DNA from 3 places in the Nocardioides sp. NPDC006303 genome. Region 1 is predicted to be linked to each of the others. Evidence: predicted binding sites of a transcription regulator. Region 1 holds the regulator's gene; each other region holds the start of a gene.
What was found. The regulator LexA, encoded in region 1, represses DNA repair genes until DNA is damaged. The targets are predictions, from matches to a motif close to TCGAACANNTGTTCGA.
Positions count from the first base shown of each region.

Region 2: a site for LexA is predicted at 1,795-1,810, ahead of ABZY89_RS16405 (DUF222 domain-containing protein). Genes of this name have one in related genera too.
Region 3: a site for LexA is predicted at 1,925-1,940, ahead of recA (recombinase RecA). Genes of this name have one in related genera too.

Region 1 covers NZ_JBEXRR010000010.1:53,136-59,519, forward strand. The annotation lists gene ABZY89_RS10490 (ATP-dependent DNA helicase) at 1-718, shown strand, start outside; gene ABZY89_RS10495 (MXAN_6640 family putative metalloprotease) at 774-2,282, opposite strand; gene ABZY89_RS10500 (alkaline phosphatase D family protein) at 2,405-4,075, opposite strand; gene lexA (transcriptional repressor LexA) at 4,173-4,940, opposite strand; gene ABZY89_RS10510 (LysM peptidoglycan-binding domain-containing protein) at 5,123-5,500, shown strand; gene ABZY89_RS10515 (hypothetical protein) at 5,613-6,384, opposite strand, start outside.
Region 2 covers NZ_JBEXRR010000020.1:10,049-16,432, reverse strand. The annotation lists gene ABZY89_RS16415 (cupin domain-containing protein) at 1-919, opposite strand, end outside; gene ABZY89_RS16410 (hypothetical protein) at 1,026-1,421, shown strand; gene ABZY89_RS16405 (DUF222 domain-containing protein) at 1,823-3,097, shown strand; gene ABZY89_RS16400 (Uma2 family endonuclease) at 3,662-4,231, shown strand; gene betT (choline BCCT transporter BetT) at 4,212-6,359, opposite strand.
Region 3 covers NZ_JBEXRR010000067.1:11,536-17,919, forward strand. The annotation lists gene ABZY89_RS28640 (DUF305 domain-containing protein) at 1-494, opposite strand, end outside; gene ABZY89_RS28645 (DUF6153 family protein) at 589-1,032, opposite strand; gene ABZY89_RS28650 (DUF4396 domain-containing protein) at 1,166-1,885, shown strand; gene recA (recombinase RecA) at 2,134-3,192, shown strand; gene ABZY89_RS28660 (regulatory protein RecX) at 3,260-3,955, shown strand; gene ABZY89_RS28665 (phosphoribosyltransferase) at 3,952-4,452, shown strand; gene ABZY89_RS28670 (GNAT family N-acetyltransferase) at 4,476-5,171, shown strand; gene ABZY89_RS28675 (PPK2 family polyphosphate kinase) at 5,212-6,054, shown strand; gene ABZY89_RS28680 (HipA family kinase) at 6,134-6,384, shown strand, end outside.

The DNA of each region.
Region 1 (6,384 bases):
CGCGGTGGGTGCCGGGGCGCAGCGTACCGATGACGTGCTGCCGTGGATCGGCCTCGATGTCGGCAGCCCGTTCGACTACGGCAAGCAGGGCATTCTCTACGTCGCCCGCCACCTGCCTCCTCCGGGGCGTGACGGCATGGGCGCCAAGACCCTCGACGAGATCGTCGACCTGGTCGACGCCGCCGACGGGCGTACGCTCGGGCTCTTCTCGTCCCGGCGTGCCGCCGAGGCCGCCGCCGAGGTCGTGCGCCAGAAGCTGCCTCACCTGACCACGCTGGCCCAGGGCGACGCGCAGCTGCCCGAGCTCGCCGCGCAGTTCGTCGCCGACCCGCACACGGTCCTCTTCGGCACCCTGTCGCTGTGGCAGGGCCTCGACGTCCCCGGCGACACCTGTCAGCTGGTGATCATCGACCGGATCCCGTTCCCGCGCCCCGACGACCCGCTGATGTCGGCCCGGCAGCAGGCGGCCGACAAGGCCGGCGGCAACGGGTTCATGCAGGTCGCCGCCACCCATGCGGCGCTGCTGCTCGCGCAGGGTGCCGGCCGGCTGATCCGCACCACCACCGACCGCGGCGTCGTGGCCGTGCTGGACGCCCGCCTGGCCACCGCCCGCTACGGCGGGTTCCTCAAGGCCAGCCTGCCGCCGATGTGGGCCACGACCGACCCCGACGTCGTACGAAAGGCCCTCAAGCGGCTCTCGGAGATGGCCTCCGCCTAACCGAAAACCACGCCGAGTCGGCTCGTCATGACGAGCCGACTCGGCGTGGGTTGGGTCAGCGGTAGGTCTTCGCCCACCAGCGGTGGGTGGCCTTGTCGGGGGTCGCGACGCCGTGGCACGAGAACGCGGTGCCCTGGCCGCAGTTGAAGTTGCTGCTCGCGTTGGCGAAGGTGACCTCGACCTTGCGGATCCGCTTCGAGGAGAAGCCCTCGATGGTCTTGGTGGCGATGCCCTTGCTGTTGGGCTTGAGGTAGTAGACGCCGCGGGTGCCGTCGGTGCGGAAGATGCTGACCACGGCGCCGTTGGCGTTGGGCCGGGCCACGTCGACCTTGATCCGCAGCTTCCAGCCCTTGCCGACGTTCTTCGGGACGAGGCGCTGGGAGGCGTACGTCAGGTGCTTGAGGGTGAACTTGCCGTCGACGGTCTGTCGCTTGGCGGGCAGCGCGGTGCGGCCGTCGTAGACCGGCGGGTAGTAGGCCCGGCCCTCGCTGTACGTCTTCGAGGGGGCCAGGTTGGCGGCGGCGAAGCGAATGTACTGCTGCTTCAGCGTGGTGCCACGAGCGGCAAGCGCCTGCCGGATGGCGGTGGTGGAGTAGGTCGACGGCGCCCGGTTCCAGATCGAGAGGACCACCTCCGGCAGGGTCCCGCGCTCCTTGGTGAAACGCTCGGTCAGGTAACGGAAGAAGATCCAGTTGCCGTAGATGCCGAGGTTGGAGGCGTAGGAGTTGTCGAGCGGCTTGCGCTGGTCCTCGAGCTGGCCGTAGCCCAGGTATTGCCGGTTGTCGTTGATGCTGTCGTAGACCTCGTCCTCGACCCAGGTCGCGGTGGACTCCATCATCCAACGGTCCTCGCCGGCGTCGTAGGCGAACTGCACCGCGTGGAAGTATTCGTGAGCGGCCGTCACCCGGAGGTTCTCGGTGGGCGTGTTGACCGTGCCGTACTCGCTGGTGGCGTAGTCGTTGTCCATGACGCAGTAGGCCGTCGCGGCGGTCTTGGAGACCTTCGTCTCGGGCGCGCAGTAGCCGTAGTAGCCCTCGTCGTAGAGGTTCTCCAGGTAGATGTCGACCTTGCCCGGGGTGACCGCCTTGTCGGCCGCGGGCTTGCGGTAGCCCGCCTGCACGTAGAGGTTGTGGACCTTCGTGACCACGTCACGGACCTGGGTCGCGTACGTCGTCGAGGCGCGGTCCCCGCCGTTGCCCGGCGTGTAGTGGACGCAGACCGCGTCGCTGCAGGTCTGGGTCGCGGTGCGTGGGCGGGCGAGCAGCTCACGCGCAGCCGCTTTGTTGGAGCCGTCCAGGGCGTCCTTGGCGTTCCACAGGTCGGTCAGCGCGATGGTCGCGTCGGGCCGGCCGGCGACGTGCCGCCCGGGCACGACCTGCCGGGTGCCGCGCACCGACTGGTTGCGCTTGACCTTCTTGGCCGCGGCGAGCGCCTCGCGGGCCGCCTTCTCGGTCACCGGCTGCTCGGCGCTGGTGTCACCGCCGGTCCTCACCGAGGTCGCCGGCGTCGAGCCGGTTGCGGGCATGGTGGCGACGAACGTCGCGACGACCATGCCTGCGATCAAGACGAGGGATCGTTGTTTGCGGTTGATCCGGCGGGCAATGTTTCGCATGAGATACCAGACGTTCGGGAAGGCAGACCTGGGCAGTCTAAGCGCAGAGTGCCGCTGTGTCCGGGGGACACGGCCTACACGGGCTGTGTGACGTGATGGAGCCTGTTGCTTCCGGTTGCGGTGGCGTACGACCTGGCCCAGGTGGCGGCGGTGTTGGAGTCCTTGCGCTCGCCGATGACGTACCAGTCCATCTGGGCGCGATTGCGGGTCACGTCGAGGACGGAGAAGCCGTGGTCGTCGAAGTTGAGGTAGCGGACGTGGCGGTTGGCGGTCCTGATGATGTTCTCGACCGTCAGGCTGACAGTCCGGCGCGGCGCGCCGAGGATGTCCTTGAGGTTGTTCGAGGTCACCGAGGTGGCCACGAACTCGACACCGGCGGTCTTGCCGAGCGGGTAGACGGCGGAGTCGTACGGCAGGTCGCACGCCCAGCCCGAGTGGATGTCGCCGGTGACGAAGACGGTGTCGGTGATCGCGTTGTTGCGGATGTGCTCGAAGAGCTCGGTGCGGTCGGCGGTGTAGCCGTCCCACTGGTCGACGTTGTAGGCGATGCCGTTGTCGGGCAGCAGGCCAGTGATGTCGTTGACCGGGGTGATCAGGCTCTTCGGGAGCGCGCCGAAGGTGACCGGCGCGATCATCACCGGGTTGCCGACGATCTTCCACTGAGCATCGGTGAGCAGGCCGTCCTTGAGCCACGCCAGCTGCTCGTCGCCGGTGATCGTGCGGTCGGGGTCGTCGACGCCGGCGAGGTCGGTGCGGGCGACCTGCTGGGAGCGGTAGGAGCGCAGATCGAGCATGCTCAGCTCGAGCAGGTTGCCGAAACGCAGCCGCCGGTGGATGCGGTCGTGGAGATGGCCGTCGGATTCCACCGTCGCTGTGCCACCGACGCGCAGCGGCATCCATTCGTCGTAGGCCTGGTTGGCGTTGGTCTTGCGGTCGATCCAGTCGTACTCGCCCGGTTCGTTGTTCTCGGCGCCGAGCATCCAGGCGTCGTTGGCCGACTCGTGGTCGTCCCAGGTGACGATCCAGGGCAGCCGGGCGTGGGCGGCGGAGAGGTCGACGTCGCGCTTGTACTGCGCGTGCCGGATCCGGTAGTCGGCCAGCGTGTGCATCTCGTGGGCCGGCTCGTGCGGCCGGACGTCCTCGTTGGCCATGCCGTAGCCGTACTCGCCGGGGCCGTACTCGTAGAGGTAGTCGCCCAGGTGGAGGATCGCGTGCAGGTCGTCGCGGGCGGCCAGGTGGCGGTAGGACGCGAACCAGCCGGCCTGCAGGTTGGAGCAGGAGACCACCCCGAAACGTACGTTCTCCGGCGCCGCATCCGCGGCCGGAGCGGTGCGGGTACGGCCGACCCGGCTGGTCTGGCCGTTGTAGATGAAGCGGTAGAAGTACCAGCTCTCCGGGGCCAGTCCGGCGACGTCGAGCTTCACGGTGTGGTCGCGGTCGGGGCCCGTCTGCTGGGATCCCCTCGCGGTGACGCGGCCGAAGTCGGCGGCGGGCGAGACCTCCCAGCGGACCAGGACCTCCTTGCCCTGCCCGGACCCCGGCGTCGCGTCCGCCGTCGGCGTGACCCGGGTCCAGATGACCACGCGGTCCGGGAGCGGGTCGCCGGAGGCGACGCCGTGCTGGAAGTGGTTGAGCGCGCCGCTCGCGGCCTCGGCGGGCTCGGGAAGAGCGATGGCTCCGGCTCCTGCGGCGGTCGCCAGCCCGGCGGCGATGAGGGTGCGGCGGTCGATCTGCGTCTGGGTCACGCTGCATGGAACGACGCAGCCGCCGGCCCTGTCATGGGCCGGCGGCTGGATTTCACGCAGTGTTCCCGGACTGGTTCCGGGAGGTGTGGCGCAGGACTCAGAGGCTGCGCAGGACCGCCGTCACCTTGCCGAGGATCGTCGCGTGGGTGCCGTCGATCGGCTCGTACGCAGCGTTGTGCGGCAGCAGCCAGACCTTGCCGTCCTTGCGGGAGAGCGTCTTGACGGTGGCCTCGCCGTCGATCAGCGCGGCCACGATCTCGCCGTTCTCGGCGGTCGGCTGCTGGCGCACGACCACGAAGTCGCCGTCGCAGATCGCCGCGTCGACCATCGAGTCACCGGAGACCGAGAGCAGGAAGAGGTCGCCGTTGCCGACCAGCTGCTTGGGCAGCGGGAAGACGTCCTCGATGCTCTGCTGGCTCGAGGTCTCCTCGGCCAGGATCGGGCCACCGGCCGCGATCCGCCCGACCAGGGGGACCATGGCGGCGTCGGGGTTGGGGTTGATGTCGGCCTCGGCGGTGATCGTCGACTCGGGCTCCTCGCCGGACATGGCCTTGCGGTGGGCCATCACCTCCGGGAGGAAGACCTCGAGGGCGCGCGGTCGCTTCGGGTCCTTGCGGATCAGACCACGCTGCTCCAGCGCACGGAGCTGGTGGGCGACGCTGCTGGTGCTGGTCAGCCCGACCGCGGCGCCGATCTCGCGCATGCTGGGCGGGTAGCCGCGCTGCTCGATGCTGTCGCGCAGGTGAGCGAGGATGCGCTGCTGACGCGGCGTGAGCCCGGTCGCGTCCGGCGGCCCGTCGGGCAGCTCGCGGACGCGGCTCTTCTTCGAACCGCCTGATCCGGTGCCTGTCTTCTGCGTGGTCATGTCACCACATTAGTCCCTCTGGCACCACGACATCAAACATTTGTTCGACCTCATCGGCGGCGCGTGTCGGCGTTCGAAAATTCTTGGGGTCGCTACTTGCGTTGTTCGAACACGTGATCTACCTTCGAACATGTGCTCGATCGAACACGTGATCGAGAGACTTGTGATCAGGAGGCCGTGAGATGAGTGCAACAGTCTATGTGCTGCCCGTAGCCGAGCCGCCGCGTCCGGTGCCTGAGGTGCGTCGCTCGACCGTGCGGCTCACTCGTCGCGGACGAGTCGTCGTGTTCGCATTCGCGCTCGTCGTGCTCTTCGGGATCGCGCTGATCGGGGCGAAGGTGGCGTTCGCGGTGGAGAACGGTGCCGACAAAAGTCCCTCCTCCACCGCCCACACGATGGTCGTCGGCGATGGCGACACGCTCTGGGACATCTCCTCGAAGGCCGTCGCCGGCACCGACTCCTCGATTCGGGAGATGGAGCAGAGGATCAAGGAGCTCAACAGTCTCGAGTCCTCGATGCTCGTGTCCGGACAGACGCTGATCGTTCCGACCGCGCCCTGAGGCGCCGCACAGTTGTCCGGCTGCTCCTTCGACCCTGGCAGCCGGCTACCGGGGAAAGAGTGAGAGTGCTGCAGACGATGGGAAGCGTCTGCAGCACTCTCGCTGTATCGGGTCAGTGGCGCCCGCGGTAGGGGCTGTCCGGCTCGGCCGGCGGCCACTGCTTGTTGCGAGTGCCGTGCCGCGGCGGCCACTCGTCGTCCGGTTCGACCGGCGGGTCCTGCGGCTGGCGCTGGGTGGGCATCGCCTGGGTTGCGGCGGGGTCCTGGGTCAGTCGAGCACGCGAGCCGGTCTGACCGTAGCCGCTCGGGGTCTGGTAGGCGCCGGACTGATACTGCGGGGAGCCGCCCTGCTGGGTGGGGTAGCTGTCCGTGCCGTAGCCCTGCGAGCCGTACCCCGGAGTGCTCTGCGGCGTCGACGTCGGTGTCGGCGGGCTCGAGTAGTAGGGCTGCGGGGTGGGTGGCGGGCTGGTCGGCGGCTGGTAGGACGGTGCGCCGTAGGCGGCCCGGCTACCGGTGTTGCCGTAGCCCTGATCGCTGCTGGGGTAGCCGTAGGGCGACTGGGAGCCGGTGTCGGTGTAGGCCGAGCGGTTCGAGGTGTCGCCGTAGGGCGGCTGGCTCCCGGTGTCGGAGCTGTGCCGGCCGTACGAACCGGTGTCGTCGTAGCCGTAGGAGCCGGTGCCGTAGTAGTCCTGCTCCGGGTAGGCCTGCTCAGGGTAGGCCTGGTCGGAGTAGGCCGGGGCCGAGTAGTCCTGCTCCTCGACGTAGGCGTTGGAGTGGCTTCCGGCGTAGTCGTCGGCGGGTGGCGTGGTGGGGGAGCCGGAGAAGGCCCGCCAGGCCTTCCCGGCGAAGGTGAAGGTCAGGAAGAGGCAGGCGACTGCAACGACC
Region 2 (6,384 bases), on a different contig from region 1:
CGAGCTCGTGGTAGTCGACCTTGCGGGGCACGAAGTTGCAGATCACGAAGTTGTTGCCCTCGAAGACCTGGTGGGCGGGCGGCGGCTGGTGGACCTTGCCGGTGATCGGCATGTAGTCGGCGATGTTGAAGACGTACGGGTAGAGGCAGCCGTCCCAGCCGACGACGTCGAACGGGTGGTGCGGGAGGACGTGGACCGAGCCGGCGATGCCGCCGGCGCCGGGGCCGCGGTGCTTGATGTAGACCTCAATTCCTTGGGCCTCCGCCTCGGGCGCGTCCACGGTCTGCGGGTCGGTCGGGAGCCGGAGGTCCCGCTCGCAGTACGGGGCGTGCTCGAGGAACTGGCCGAACCGGGAGAGGTAGCGCTTCGGCGGGGCGATGTGGGAGTTCGCCTCGATCGCGTAGACCCGCAGCGGAGCGTCGCCGACCGGCACCCAGCGGTGGGTGGTGGCACGCGGGATCACCACGTAGTCGCCCTCCCCCACCATCAGGTCGCCGAAGACCGTCTCGACGACGCCGGTCCCGGACTCGACGTAGACACACTCGTCACCGATCGCGTTGCGGTAGAGCGGCGAGGCCTCCCCCGCCACCGCATAGTGAAGACGTACGTCGCCGTTGCCGAGCACCAGCCGACGCCCGGTCACCGCGTCGTGACGCTTCCATTCCTCACCAGGGAAGAGGTCGTGAAGCCCGAGGTGCATCGGGCGCAGGGGGTGGTTGGGGGTGGTGCCATGGTCGGGCAGCTCCCAGATGCGTACGTCCTTCACCGCCGAGGGGATGTGGCGGTGGTAGAGCAGGGAGGAGTCCGAGGAGAACCCCTCCTCGCCCATGAGCTCTTCGTAGTAGAGATTCCCTTCTCCGTCGCGGTGTTGGGTGTGCCGCTTGGGCGGGATGTGCCCGCGCTGTTGGTAATGCGCCATACCCCGGATCGTACGTGACCTGGACCACAGCGATCACGGGGGTCGAACGTCCTGAATTCGCCCCAGGTACCTCCCGGGGCATGCCTCCCTCCCCTAGGCTCCGGAGATGCCCTCCGACACCCCCGAGACCCTCTTCGTCGCACACGCGACGGGTCGTCTCCTGCATGTCCGGGCCTGCCCCCAGCTCCTCGGCCTCGACGCCCCGATCAGGGCCACCGCCGCGCAGATCGAGACGCTGGGCACGTGCGCTTGGTGCGCCAAGGAGCTCTCCGAGGCCGGCCGGAAATACTTCGACTCCGTCGAACAGGCCGTACGCACCCTCGACCCCTCCGACGATGCTGTCCGGGCTACCGAGGCGGCGCTCGGTGACGTCGACTACGAGCTCGTCTGGGTTCCGCCTAGCTATTCGCATATCGCTGTCGGGGACAAGGAACATGCGGTTGCTTGGATCGGGCGGGGTTGTGTGATGCATGAGGATGGGCGGCTCATCGACTTCGGGTGAGTCTGGGTCGGTCTTCACCCCTTCTTGAGTGGCTGTTCTTCGGGGTTGGCCTGGGCCGCCGACCCGTTTTTGGAGGGTCTTCTCGATCTGCTCCGGCGTCAAGGACGCCCTTCGGGCGCCGGCTTCGCCGGCCGCTTCGCGGTCCTGGACTCCGGACCAGATCGAGAAAAGATTTGGCTGGCTATCGGGGCGGCGGCCGGGGTGTGGCGCAGCGGATTCTTGTTTGGGACAGGTGAGGTTGGCGGGGTGGAAGGGTGGCCCTTCGGGCCACTTACCATCCACAGATGCTAGGTCGTTCGCTCATCGCGAAACGGCCTCTGACCTGCATAAATAGATAGCCAGGTAGGTGCGAGAAGCGTAGAATCAGATCCATCACAACACCCGTTCGAAGGGAGGAAACGATGAGTCTCGAACGCGACATCAACCCGTGGGGAACCAACCCCGATGATGCGATCGACGCCGAGCTGAGCGCCATCGAATCCTCCCTCGACAAGCTCGTGACCAGAGACCCCGCCTACTGGCGCACCAGCCAGAAGAAGGACCGGCTGACACGACTCGAGAAGGTCCAGGCCAAGGTGGCCGCGTTGAAACTCCGGATCCTCGCCTCTGCCGGCGACATCGCCGAAGAGACCGGCGCCAAAGACCCCTCCGCCTGGATGCGCGCCGAACTGCTCGTCGACAAAGGCATCGCCCGGTCCCAGATCAAGCTCGCGACCAGTGTCGCGAAGTACGACCTCGTCGCCGCCCGTCTCGCTGAAGGTGTCCTCTCCCAAGACAAAGCCCGGGTGATCACCAACGCACTCGACAAGATCGAGGCAGATCCGGTCGCCAGTACCGAGGACCTGGTGTTGGCCGAAAAGCTCTTGGTCGACTACGCCACCCATTTGACCGCGAACGAGCTCCACATCGTCGGCAAGCGAATCCTGGCCGAGGTCGATCCGGCCCGGTTCGAGGACGCCGAGGCCAAGGCGTTGCTGGCTGAGGAAGAACGCGCCAACCAGAAGACTGCACTGCGGGTCTGGGACAACCACGACGGCACCATCGGGTTCGACGGCGTCCTCCCCACCTCGATCGGGATGAGATTCAAGCGACTGGTCGAGGCCTACGCCCAACCCCGCAAGCAGCAACTCGTCGCCAAGGGCGCGCCCCTGCCGCCGTGGGAACGACTGATGGGCCAAGGCTTCGCCCGGCTCCTGGAGACCATCGACCCCGCAGCGTTGCCCCGGCACGGTGGCGACGCCACCGCCATCAACGTGGTCATCAGCCTCGAGGAGCTCCGCAAGGACCTCGGCACCGCGACCCTGGGCTACGACGAAACCAACGGCACCACCATCACCGCGGCCGAAGCCCGGAGGATGGCCTGCAACGCGACCATCATCCCCTGGGTCCTCGGCGGCGACAGCGAGGTCCTCGACGCCGGTCGAGGCAGCAGGTTCTTCCAGCCCATCCAACGCAAGGCCATGCGACTCCAGCAGAAATGCTGCCAGGCCGAAGGCTGCGACATGCCACCCGAATGGTGCGACGCCCACCACCTCGAACCCTGGGCCGCCGGCGGAAAGACCAACCTGAAAGACAGCGCCCTGCTCTGCCCTCACCATCACCGTCTCGCGCACAACCCTGCCTACACCCATGAGCGACTACCCGATGGCACCATCCGGTTCACCCGCCGCCCCTAACCGGCTGCGCTGGGAGCCTCTCGACTCCACACTCGCCGTTTCCCTGCTGGCGGGGACATCTCCCCACTGTGGTGAAGGTTCCCCACGCTCCGGAGGGTGGGGAAGCTCCGCATACGTGGGGAACTCTCCGGATCAGTGGGGAACTCGTGGCCCGGCCGCACCGAACCCGACCCGGTCGAAGCCACGGCTCACTTGTGAACGGTTCACAAGGTCTCGCCCACTGCCGTAGGCGCCGACCAGGCACTGAGCCGCTCGGCGAACGACCAGCCACGGCCCCCAAGCCCGCACCCAACCGAATCCGCTGCGCCACACCCTCGCCGCCGAACCGATACAGGCCAAATCTTTCTCGATCGCGCGCCGGGTCAGGGATCGCCGGAGGCGACCGGCGAAGCCGGCGGCCGAAGGCCGTCCTTGACGCGGTGCGCGATCGAGAAACAATCGAACCAAGGGTCGGCGGCGAAACACTGAAACGAAGCCACGGCCACTTACCCGCGGCCTCTCGAGACCAAACCAGGACGACAAAGCCCGCCCACCGACCCCAACAACAGGCGGTATCCTCGAAACATGACCGCGTTGCCCGACTGGATGCACCCTCCCCGTGAGGAGGGTTGGTACTCCGAAGACCTCGACATGCTCGTCGAGGCACCGCGTCATACCGAACTCATCGACGGAGCCCTGGTCTTCAATATGTCACCGCAGCGCCGCTGGCACAGTCGGCTCGTCACGGCCCTGACCAACTCGCTGACGGCGCAGGCCCCGGACGGGTTCGAGGTGGATCGGGAGCTGACGGTGGTGCTCGACAGGCGCAATCGGCCGGAGCCGGACGTGCTGGTGAGCACGGCGCGGATCTCCGACCAGGCGTCGTTCTACGATGCCGATTCTGTGGTCCTGGTGGTCGAGGTGGTCTCGCCGGAGTCCGAGCACCGCGACCGGGCGGTGAAGCCGCAGAAGTACGCCGAGGCGGGGATCTCCCACTACTGGCGCATCGAGAACGAGGACGGCGCGCCCGCGATCCATGTCTACGAGCGCGACGACCTCACCAAGGCCTACGTCCCGATCGGGATCTTCCGCGACCGGCTCGACGTCCCGGTGCCGTTCCCGGTCAAGATCGACCTCACCGATCTGCTCCGCTGACGTCCGCCGCCGGAACCTCGGGCACCTCGCCGGGCAGCTGCTCCTGCTGGACGAGGTGGAGGTAGGAGAGGTGGCGCTCGTACTGGTCGAGGACGTCACCCATCAGCTGCTCGCGTGAGTAGCCGTTGACGTCGTAGCCCTGGGTGCCCTCGGCGAGGTGGACTTCGGCGCGGAAGTAGACGTCGCCGGTGACCCGGCCGACGGCGAAGGTCGGAGCGGGGCACGGCAGCGGGGTGACCTTGTAGACGAACGCGGGCGCGTCCTCCAGGTCGGTGTGGATCTGGACGCCGGCGACGCCGCGTACGGCCTTGGTCTCGGTCACCACCGACGTCAGCCCGTGTGAGGACAGCTCGGCGGCGACCTCGTCGAGGACCGGCTTCGCGACCGTGCCGATGAATCGCTCGGTGTCCCTGGCGGTGGGATAGGTGACCGAGCGGCGCAACCGCTGCGCGAGCGAAGGACGTACGCCGCCCTCGCCCGCGCCGGCGAGGCGGGCCGAGGAGATCGCGCCCGGGAACGAGTAGCGTGCGCTCGCGGTCTTGAACGACTCCAGCCGTAGCGAGCGGTGGAGTCCCACGGCGACCAGGGCTAGCACGATCGAGAAGGGCAGCCCCATGATGATCGTCGCGTTGGTCAGCGTGGTCAGCCACGCATCACCGCCGGCGAACATCAGAGCGAGGGTCAGCGCGCCGATCGCGACCGACCAGAAGATCCGCACCGGGATCGAGCAGTCCGCCATCGGGTGCGGCAGCCGCGAGGTGAAGTTGCCCATCACCAGCGCGCCCGAGTCGGCCGAGGTGACGTAGTAGAGGAAGCCGGTCATGGTGGCGAGCGCGACCAGCGCGATCGCCCCCGGGTAGTTGTCGAGGAAGGCGTAGAAGCCCTGCGCGTAGTTGGCGTTGGTCAGTTCGCCGAACTCGGCGTCGCCGCCGCGGATACGGCCGAGCGCGCTGTTGCCGAAGATCGAGACCCACAGCAGGATGAACCCGAACGGGATCATCATCACGCCGACCAGGAACTGCCGGATCGTCCGACCGCGCGAGATCCGCGCCAGGAACAACCCGACGAACGGCGACCAGGCCACCCACCAGGCCCAGAAGAAGAGCGTCCACAGGTTCTTCCAGACGCCGACGTCGGGGTTCTCGACGGTGTCGTACGGCATCGTGTCGAAGCTCATCCCGGGCAGGTGCACGAGATAGTCGCCGAGGTTCATCACCAGCGAATTGAGCAGGAACGCGGTGTTGTCGGAGAAGAGCACGTAGAGCATCAGCGCCAGCGAGAGCAGCACGTTGAGCTCGGAGAGCCGGCGGATGCCCTTGTCGACCCCGGAGACGGCCGAGATCGTGCCGAGGAGCACCGCGACCACGACCAGGCCGACCTGCGCGCCACGGCCCTCGGGGATGCCGAAGAGAACGTTGAGACCCGCGTTGAGCAGGGCGATCGAGATGCCGAGCGAGGTGGCGATGCCGAAGATGGTGCCGAGCACCGCGGCCATGTCGATGCCGTCACCGAACCGCCCGTGGACCCGCTTGCCGAAGATCGGGTAGAGCGCGGAACGGATCGAGAGCGGCAGCCCATGGCGGAAGGAGAAGTAGCCCAGCGCCATGCCCATGACGGCGTACATCGCCCATCCGGACAGGCCGTAGTGGAACAGCGTCCAGCCCACCGCCTGCTCGGCGGCGGCGATGGTGCCGCCCTCGCCGGTCGGCGGGGTGAGGTACTGCGAGACGGGCTCGGCGACCGAGTAGAACATCAGGTCGGCGCCGATCCCGGCCGCGAAGAGCATCGCCGTCCAGGTGAACATCGAATACTCCGGCCGGGACTCCTCCGGGCCGAGCCGGATCCGCCCGTAGCGGGACAGACAGATGAACAGCACGAACGCGATCAGCGCAGCGGCGAGCGCGAAGTACCACCAGCCGAAGTACGTCGAGATCCACCCCACGACGCGCCCGATCGCGGCGCCAGAGGCGTCCGGCGCGAGCAGCGTGAAGAGCGTGAACGCGACCACCACCCCGGCGGAGCCGAAGAAGACGGTCTTGTTCAGCTCCGGCTTCGTCGTCGGGATGTCGTCTGGGTCTGCTGCGGGTTCACCCAGGGGCGTGCGCGACGGGTCGGTTGTCTCCGGCATGAGCTGTCTCCTCCGGTTGGGGTGC
Region 3 (6,384 bases), on a different contig from region 1:
AGCCACATGTCGCTGAACTCGGCGTCGGAGGCGTTCTCGAGGGCGTCCATGTCCTCGGCCGACATCATCCCGGGCATGTCGTCGTCCATGCCCTCCATCGAGTCGGACATGCTGCTGTCCTCGTCGTCGCCGTGGCCCTCGTGGCCGCCGTTGACGTGATCACGCATCGTCGACGGCACCTCCTCGCCCCACTCCTGGAGCCAGCCGGACATGGTCTCGATCTCGGGGCTCTGGGCCGCCCGGATCGAGTCCGCCAGCTCCTGCACCTCGGGCTCGAGGTCGCGGTCCATGGTCAGGTCGACCATCGACAGGGCCTGGGCGTGGTGCTGGATCATGTCGGTCGCGAAGGTGACATCGGCCTTGTTGTGCTCGGTCTCCGAGAGCTCCTGAGGCGCCTCGGCCTCGTCGCTGCCGCCACAGGCGGACAGGGTGAGCAGCACGGCCAGGCCGGCCGCCGCCCAGGTCGCGCGGAAGAGGGGACGTTGCGTACGCATCTGTTGTTTCTCCTTGTCAAGTGCTGATTACGGGCATCGCTGACCCACCTGCGGACCTCGGGCGTGGCCCGGGTCGCGGGTGGGGTCAGACCGCTCAGCACCTGATGACGGAGTAGGCCCATACGGAGGGCGGGCCGGTCGCGGGACAGGTGAGCAAGGGCGCGAATCCGCTGGTCCGGGACCAGCCGCGGGCCCGCGAGAACCACCAGGCAGGAGTACGCCGCCACAGCCCGCTCAGCAGCAGCGCGCCGGCGGCGAGCAGGAACGCCGCGCACAGCATCATCGCCGTGTGCCCGTCGTCGCCCGTGTGCCCGGCGTCGTCGACCGCTCCGTGGCCGGTGTGCTCGAGAGCGTGCGTGTGCTCGACATGGGCGGCCGGCAGGCTCAGCGCGCCGTGCTCACCGTCGGTGTCGGTGCCGTGGAGGCTCAGCGCATGCATGGCCAGCAGACCGGCGACCGTGACCACGACCGCTGCCAGCAGGCCGGCGCGCGCGACCGCACGGGTCGTCCGCTGTCGTCGTCGCGCTGCCGTCCACACACCGCACACCCTAAGGAGTCCTTCGCGGTTGGACAAAGTGGGCTTCTTCGGCCGGGTGCCCCTTGCGAGGGCATACCCCCATGGGGTATGAATGGCGGGTAGGTACAACGAACGATCGAGCAAGGGGAGCGACATGACGTCGCATGACGAGCACGTGCATGCCGGACACGACCACTCCGGACATCAGCACTCGATGCACGAGGGTCATGAGGATCACTCGGCGCACGGTGCACACGGTGCACACGGGGGCGGCGGGGTGAACGCGATGGCGGCCAGCGCCACGCTGCATTGCCTCACCGGCTGTGCGATCGGTGAGATCGCCGGACTGATGATCGGCACCGCGATCGGGCTCAGCACCGGATGGACGATCGCCCTGGCGGTCACGCTCGCGTTCGCCTTCGGCTACGCCCTCTCGACCCTGCCCCTGCTCAAGTCGGGCCTGGCTGTCGGTGCGGCGCTCAGCGTCGTGCTGGCCGCCGACACCCTCTCGATCGCCACGATGGAGCTGGTCGACAACCTGGTCATGGCGCTCATCCCCGGGGCCATGGAGGCCGGCCTGGTCAACGTCGTGTTCTGGATCGGGATGATGATCGCCCTCTCGGTGGCCTTCGTGGCGGCCTTCCCCGTCAACCGATACCTGCTCCAGCGGGGCAAGGGGCATGCGCTCACCCACCAGTACCACGGCGCGGAGCCGGTCCAGGAAGGCGTACGCCGCTTCATCCCGTCGTTCTCGAGCGGCGCCCTGGCTGCGGTGATCATCGCTTTCATGCTCGGTGGCCTGTCGGTCGCCGTCGCCGACGAGATGGGTGGCGGCTCGGTCCCCGCCGAGCAGGTCGAGATGCAGGGCCACTGAGAATCCGACCACCTCGACACGCCCGAACAGGTGTTCACATCGAACGCTTGTTCGGGCTAGTGTGTGGTAGTAGGTGGAGCGTGGTTCGTGCTAGCGGCCAGGCAAAAACAGGGTCGTGAAACACCGTGCCAGAGGGTCCCGTTCAAAACTGTCGGTGGTCCCGTCTAGCGTCTGCCTTGATGACGACGAAGACACGTGGACAAGCGGCAGGCAAGGGGAAGAAGTCTGCCCCTCAGGAAGGAAAGAACATGGCGGCAGGTGATCGCGAGAAGGCATTGGACGCCGCTCTCGCCAACATCGAGAGGCAGTTCGGCAAGGGCTCGGTCATGCGGCTGGGCGATGAGACCCGGGCTCCGCTGGAAGTGATCCCGACCGGCTCGATCGCGCTCGACGTGGCGCTGGGTCTGGGCGGTCTGCCCCGCGGGCGGGTCGTGGAGATCTACGGTCCGGAGTCCTCGGGTAAGACGACGGTGGCCCTCCACTCGGTCGCCAGCGCGCAGCGCGCCGGCGGCATCGTGGCCTTCATCGACGCCGAGCACGCGCTCGACCCGGAGTACGCGAAGAACCTCGGCGTCGACACCGACGCCCTGCTGGTCTCCCAGCCCGACTCGGGTGAGCAGGCCCTGGAGATCGCCGACATGCTGATCCGCTCGGGCGCGCTCGACCTGATCGTCATCGACTCCGTCGCGGCGCTGGTGCCGCGGGCCGAGATCGAGGGCGAGATGGGCGACAGCCACGTCGGTCTGCAGGCTCGACTGATGAGCCAGGCGCTGCGAAAGATGACCGGTGCGCTCAACAACTCCGGCACGACCGCGATCTTCATCAACCAGCTGCGCGAGAAGATCGGCGTGATGTTCGGCTCGCCCGAGACCACGACCGGTGGTCGCGCGCTGAAGTTCTACTCCTCGGTGCGACTCGACGTGCGCCGGATCGAGACGCTCAAGGACGGCACCGACATGGTCGGCAACCGCACCCGCGTCAAGGTCGTGAAGAACAAGGTCGCCCCGCCGTTCAAGCAGGCGGAGTTCGACATCATGTACGGGAAGGGCATCTCCCGCGAGGGTGGCCTGATCGACGTCGGTGTCGAGGCGGGCCTGGTCCGCAAGGCCGGTGCTTGGTACACCTACGAGGGCGACCAGCTCGGTCAGGGCAAGGAGAACTCCCGCAACTTCCTCAAGGACAACCCCGACCTGGCCAACGAGCTGGAGAAGCGGATCCTGGAGAAGCTCGGCGTCGTGCCGACGGTCGACGCCCCTGCCGACGGCGAGGCGCCCGCGGCCGAGCCCGCCGGCGTCGAGGACTTCTAGGTCCACAGGCACCGGCTGACCCGTGGCTTCGTCAAGGCCTGACCGTTCGTCCACCCAGGATCCCTGGGTGGACGAACGGCCCGCGCCCGACTGGCTGGGCGACGTGACCCTCGGCGTCGAGGCCTGGGCGGGCAAGACCCCGTCGTTGGTTGAGCCGGATTCGCGAGGTACGAGCGAATCCGTGTCGAAACCAACACAGTCTCGTCGACGCAAACCTCGCCCCGCGGATCCCGCCGACCCGAAGAACGACCCCGAGCCCGACCACGAGGCGATCGCCCGCAAGATCCTCCTCGACGCCCTGACGGGCCAGGCGCGCAGCCGCAAGGAGCTCGCCGACAAGCTGGAGAAGAAGGAGGTCCCCGCAGCCCTGGCGACGCGGCTGCTGGACCGCTTCGAAGAGGTCGGCCTGATCGACGACGAGGCCTTCGCCAGGGCCTGGATCGCCAGCCGGCAGCCAGGAAAGGGCCTGGCCCGACGAGCCCTGGCCCAGGAGCTGCGCCGCAAGGGCATCGACGACGACGTGGCCCGCGACGCGCTCGACGAGATCGACCCGGATGACGAGCGCGAGGCCGGCCGGCGGATGGTCCGGCGCAAGCTGCGCTCTCTGGAGCGCTTCGACGACCAGACCAAGACCCGGCGTCTGGTCGGGATGCTCGCCCGCAAGGGATACGGCGCTGGTGTGGCCTACGGCATCGTTCGTGAGGAGCTCGCTCTGGCCGATGACGATGGCGCTGGCGGTCTCATGCCAGAATCCGATCTGTGAGTGAGCAGCAAGAGCGCGAGATCCTGACCTACGACCTCTTCGGCACCGCGGTGCGCGACATCGCCCAGAAGGTCGTCGACAGCGGCTACGAGCCCGACATCGTGCTCTCCATCGCCCGCGGCGGCCTGGCCCTCGGGATGGGACTGGGCTACGCCCTCGACGTGAAGAACCTGTCCGCGATCAACGTGGAGTTCTATACCGGCATCAACGAGCGTCTCGACGTCCCGATCATGCTCCCGCCGACCCCCGCGGCCGTCGACCTGACCGGGATGAAGGTGCTCATCGCCGACGACGTCGCCGACACCGGCAAGACCCTGGAGATCGTCCACGACTTCTGCGAGGGCCACGTGGCCGAGGCCCGCACCGCGGTGATCTTCGAGAAGCCGTGGACCGTGATCAACGCCGACTACGTCTACAAGAAGACCGACCGCTGGATCGACTTCCCGTGGTCCTCCCAGCCGCCGCTCGTCGACCGCCGCGGCGGCCAGGCCCACTGACCCCAGACGGTTAACCTGGGTGCATGTTCACGCCGGTCGCGGTCCACACCGGGACACACCGTCTCGGCGGCGTGACGCGCCCGGGGGAGAGCTGGGCAGCCGCGGCGACGAGGATCGCCGGGCGACCTGCGTACGCGGTGGACCTCTCCGGTGAGGTGAAGGAGTTCTCCTCCGATCCGATGCCGGTGGTGGCGCTGCGGCCGATGACCCGCGGCGACCTGCCTCACCTGATCCGTTGGCTCAACGCGGAGCACGTGCACCGCTGGTATGCCGTCGACGGCGAGCCGACGCCCGAGTGGGTGGCGGAGAACTACGGGCCCGACATCGACGGCAAGACCCCGGTGACGTTCTGGGTGATCGAGGTCAACGGACGGTCGATCGGCTTCTGCCAGGACTACCGGATCAGCGACGAGCCCGACTATGCATTGCTCACCCCCGACCCGGACGCGATCGGCTTCGACTACGCGATCGGGGAGCCGGCCTTCGTGGGCCGCGGGATCGGGCCGCGGATGGCCTGGGTCTGGCTCACCTCGATCCCGCGCCGCTATCCGGGCGCGACGGCCTGCTTCGCGGCCCCTGACCACCGCAACGCCGCCTCGCTGCGGATGCTCGCCAAGGTCGGCTTCGAGCAGGGCACGTGGTTCGACGAGCCCCAGCCCGACGGATCGACGACCACTATGGTCGGCTGCTCGCTGGATCTGCGGCGCGTTCTCGGCTGACCCGCCCCGGTGGCTCCTCTTGCGGGCCTATCGTCTAGCCATGAGCCTTCTTGACGAGCTGCGGCTGCCGGCTGGACCGGTGGACCTGCGGAAGTACGACACCAACTCCGCGCCCGGCGTCGACGTCGACAAGGAGACCGGCAAGCAGGTGCTCGCCGAGCTCGGCCCGATGCTGCTCGAGCTGCAGACCAAGCTGTTCGCCTCCAGGGAGAGCGACGACCCCAGGCGGGTGCTGCTCATCCTGCAGGGGATGGACACCTCCGGGAAGGGTGGCGTGCTCAAGCACACCGTCGGGCTGGTCGACCCAGTCGGCGTGAAGATCACCAGCTTCAAGGCACCGACCGAGGAGGAGCGGGCCCAGGACTTTTTGTGGCGGATCGAGAAGGCGGTGCCGGAGCTCGGCTACCTCGGTGTCTTCGACCGCTCCCACTACGAGGACGTGCTGATCGGCCGCGTCCGAGAGCTCGCCGCGCCCGAGGAGATCGAGCGGCGCTACGGCGCGATCAACGACTTCGAGAAGCGGCTGGCCGACGATCGCACCGTCATCCTCAAGTGCATGCTGCACATCTCGCCCAAGGAGCAGAAGAAGCGGCTCCTGGCCCGCCTCGAAGACCCCACGAAGCACTGGAAGTACAGCCCCGGCGACATCGACGAGCGCCAGCTGTGGGACAGCTACCGGGAGGCGTACGAGATTGCGCTGGAGCGCACCAACACCGAGTACGCTCCGTGGTACCTCGTGCCGAGCGACAAGAAGTGGTATCGCAACCTGGCCATCGGCGAGCTGCTCCTGGAGACACTGGACCGGCTCGATCTCGACTGGCCCGCGCCCCGCTTCGACATCGCCGAGGAGAAGAGACGACTGGAAGAGGACACCATCTCGTGAGTGAGCGCCAGCGAACGAGCCATCAATGCATCACGTGGCCGCGTCCGTATTCTGGCGCTTGCGCTACGGACGTGGCCGCGTGAGTCTTGAGACGGTGCGGGTGACGCGGTACGTCACCCCGCTCCGGGAGGGCGGCAGCCTGCCCGGGATCGTGGAGGCCGATGACCTCGGCACCTATGTCTGCAAGTTCCGCGGCGCCGGACAGGGGCTGCGGGTGCTGGTCGCGGAGGTGATCGTCACCGGTCTGTGCCGAGCGCTCGACATCCCCACGCCCGACCAGGTCGTGCTCGACCTGGATCCCGAGATCGCCCGCTACGAGGCCGACGAGGA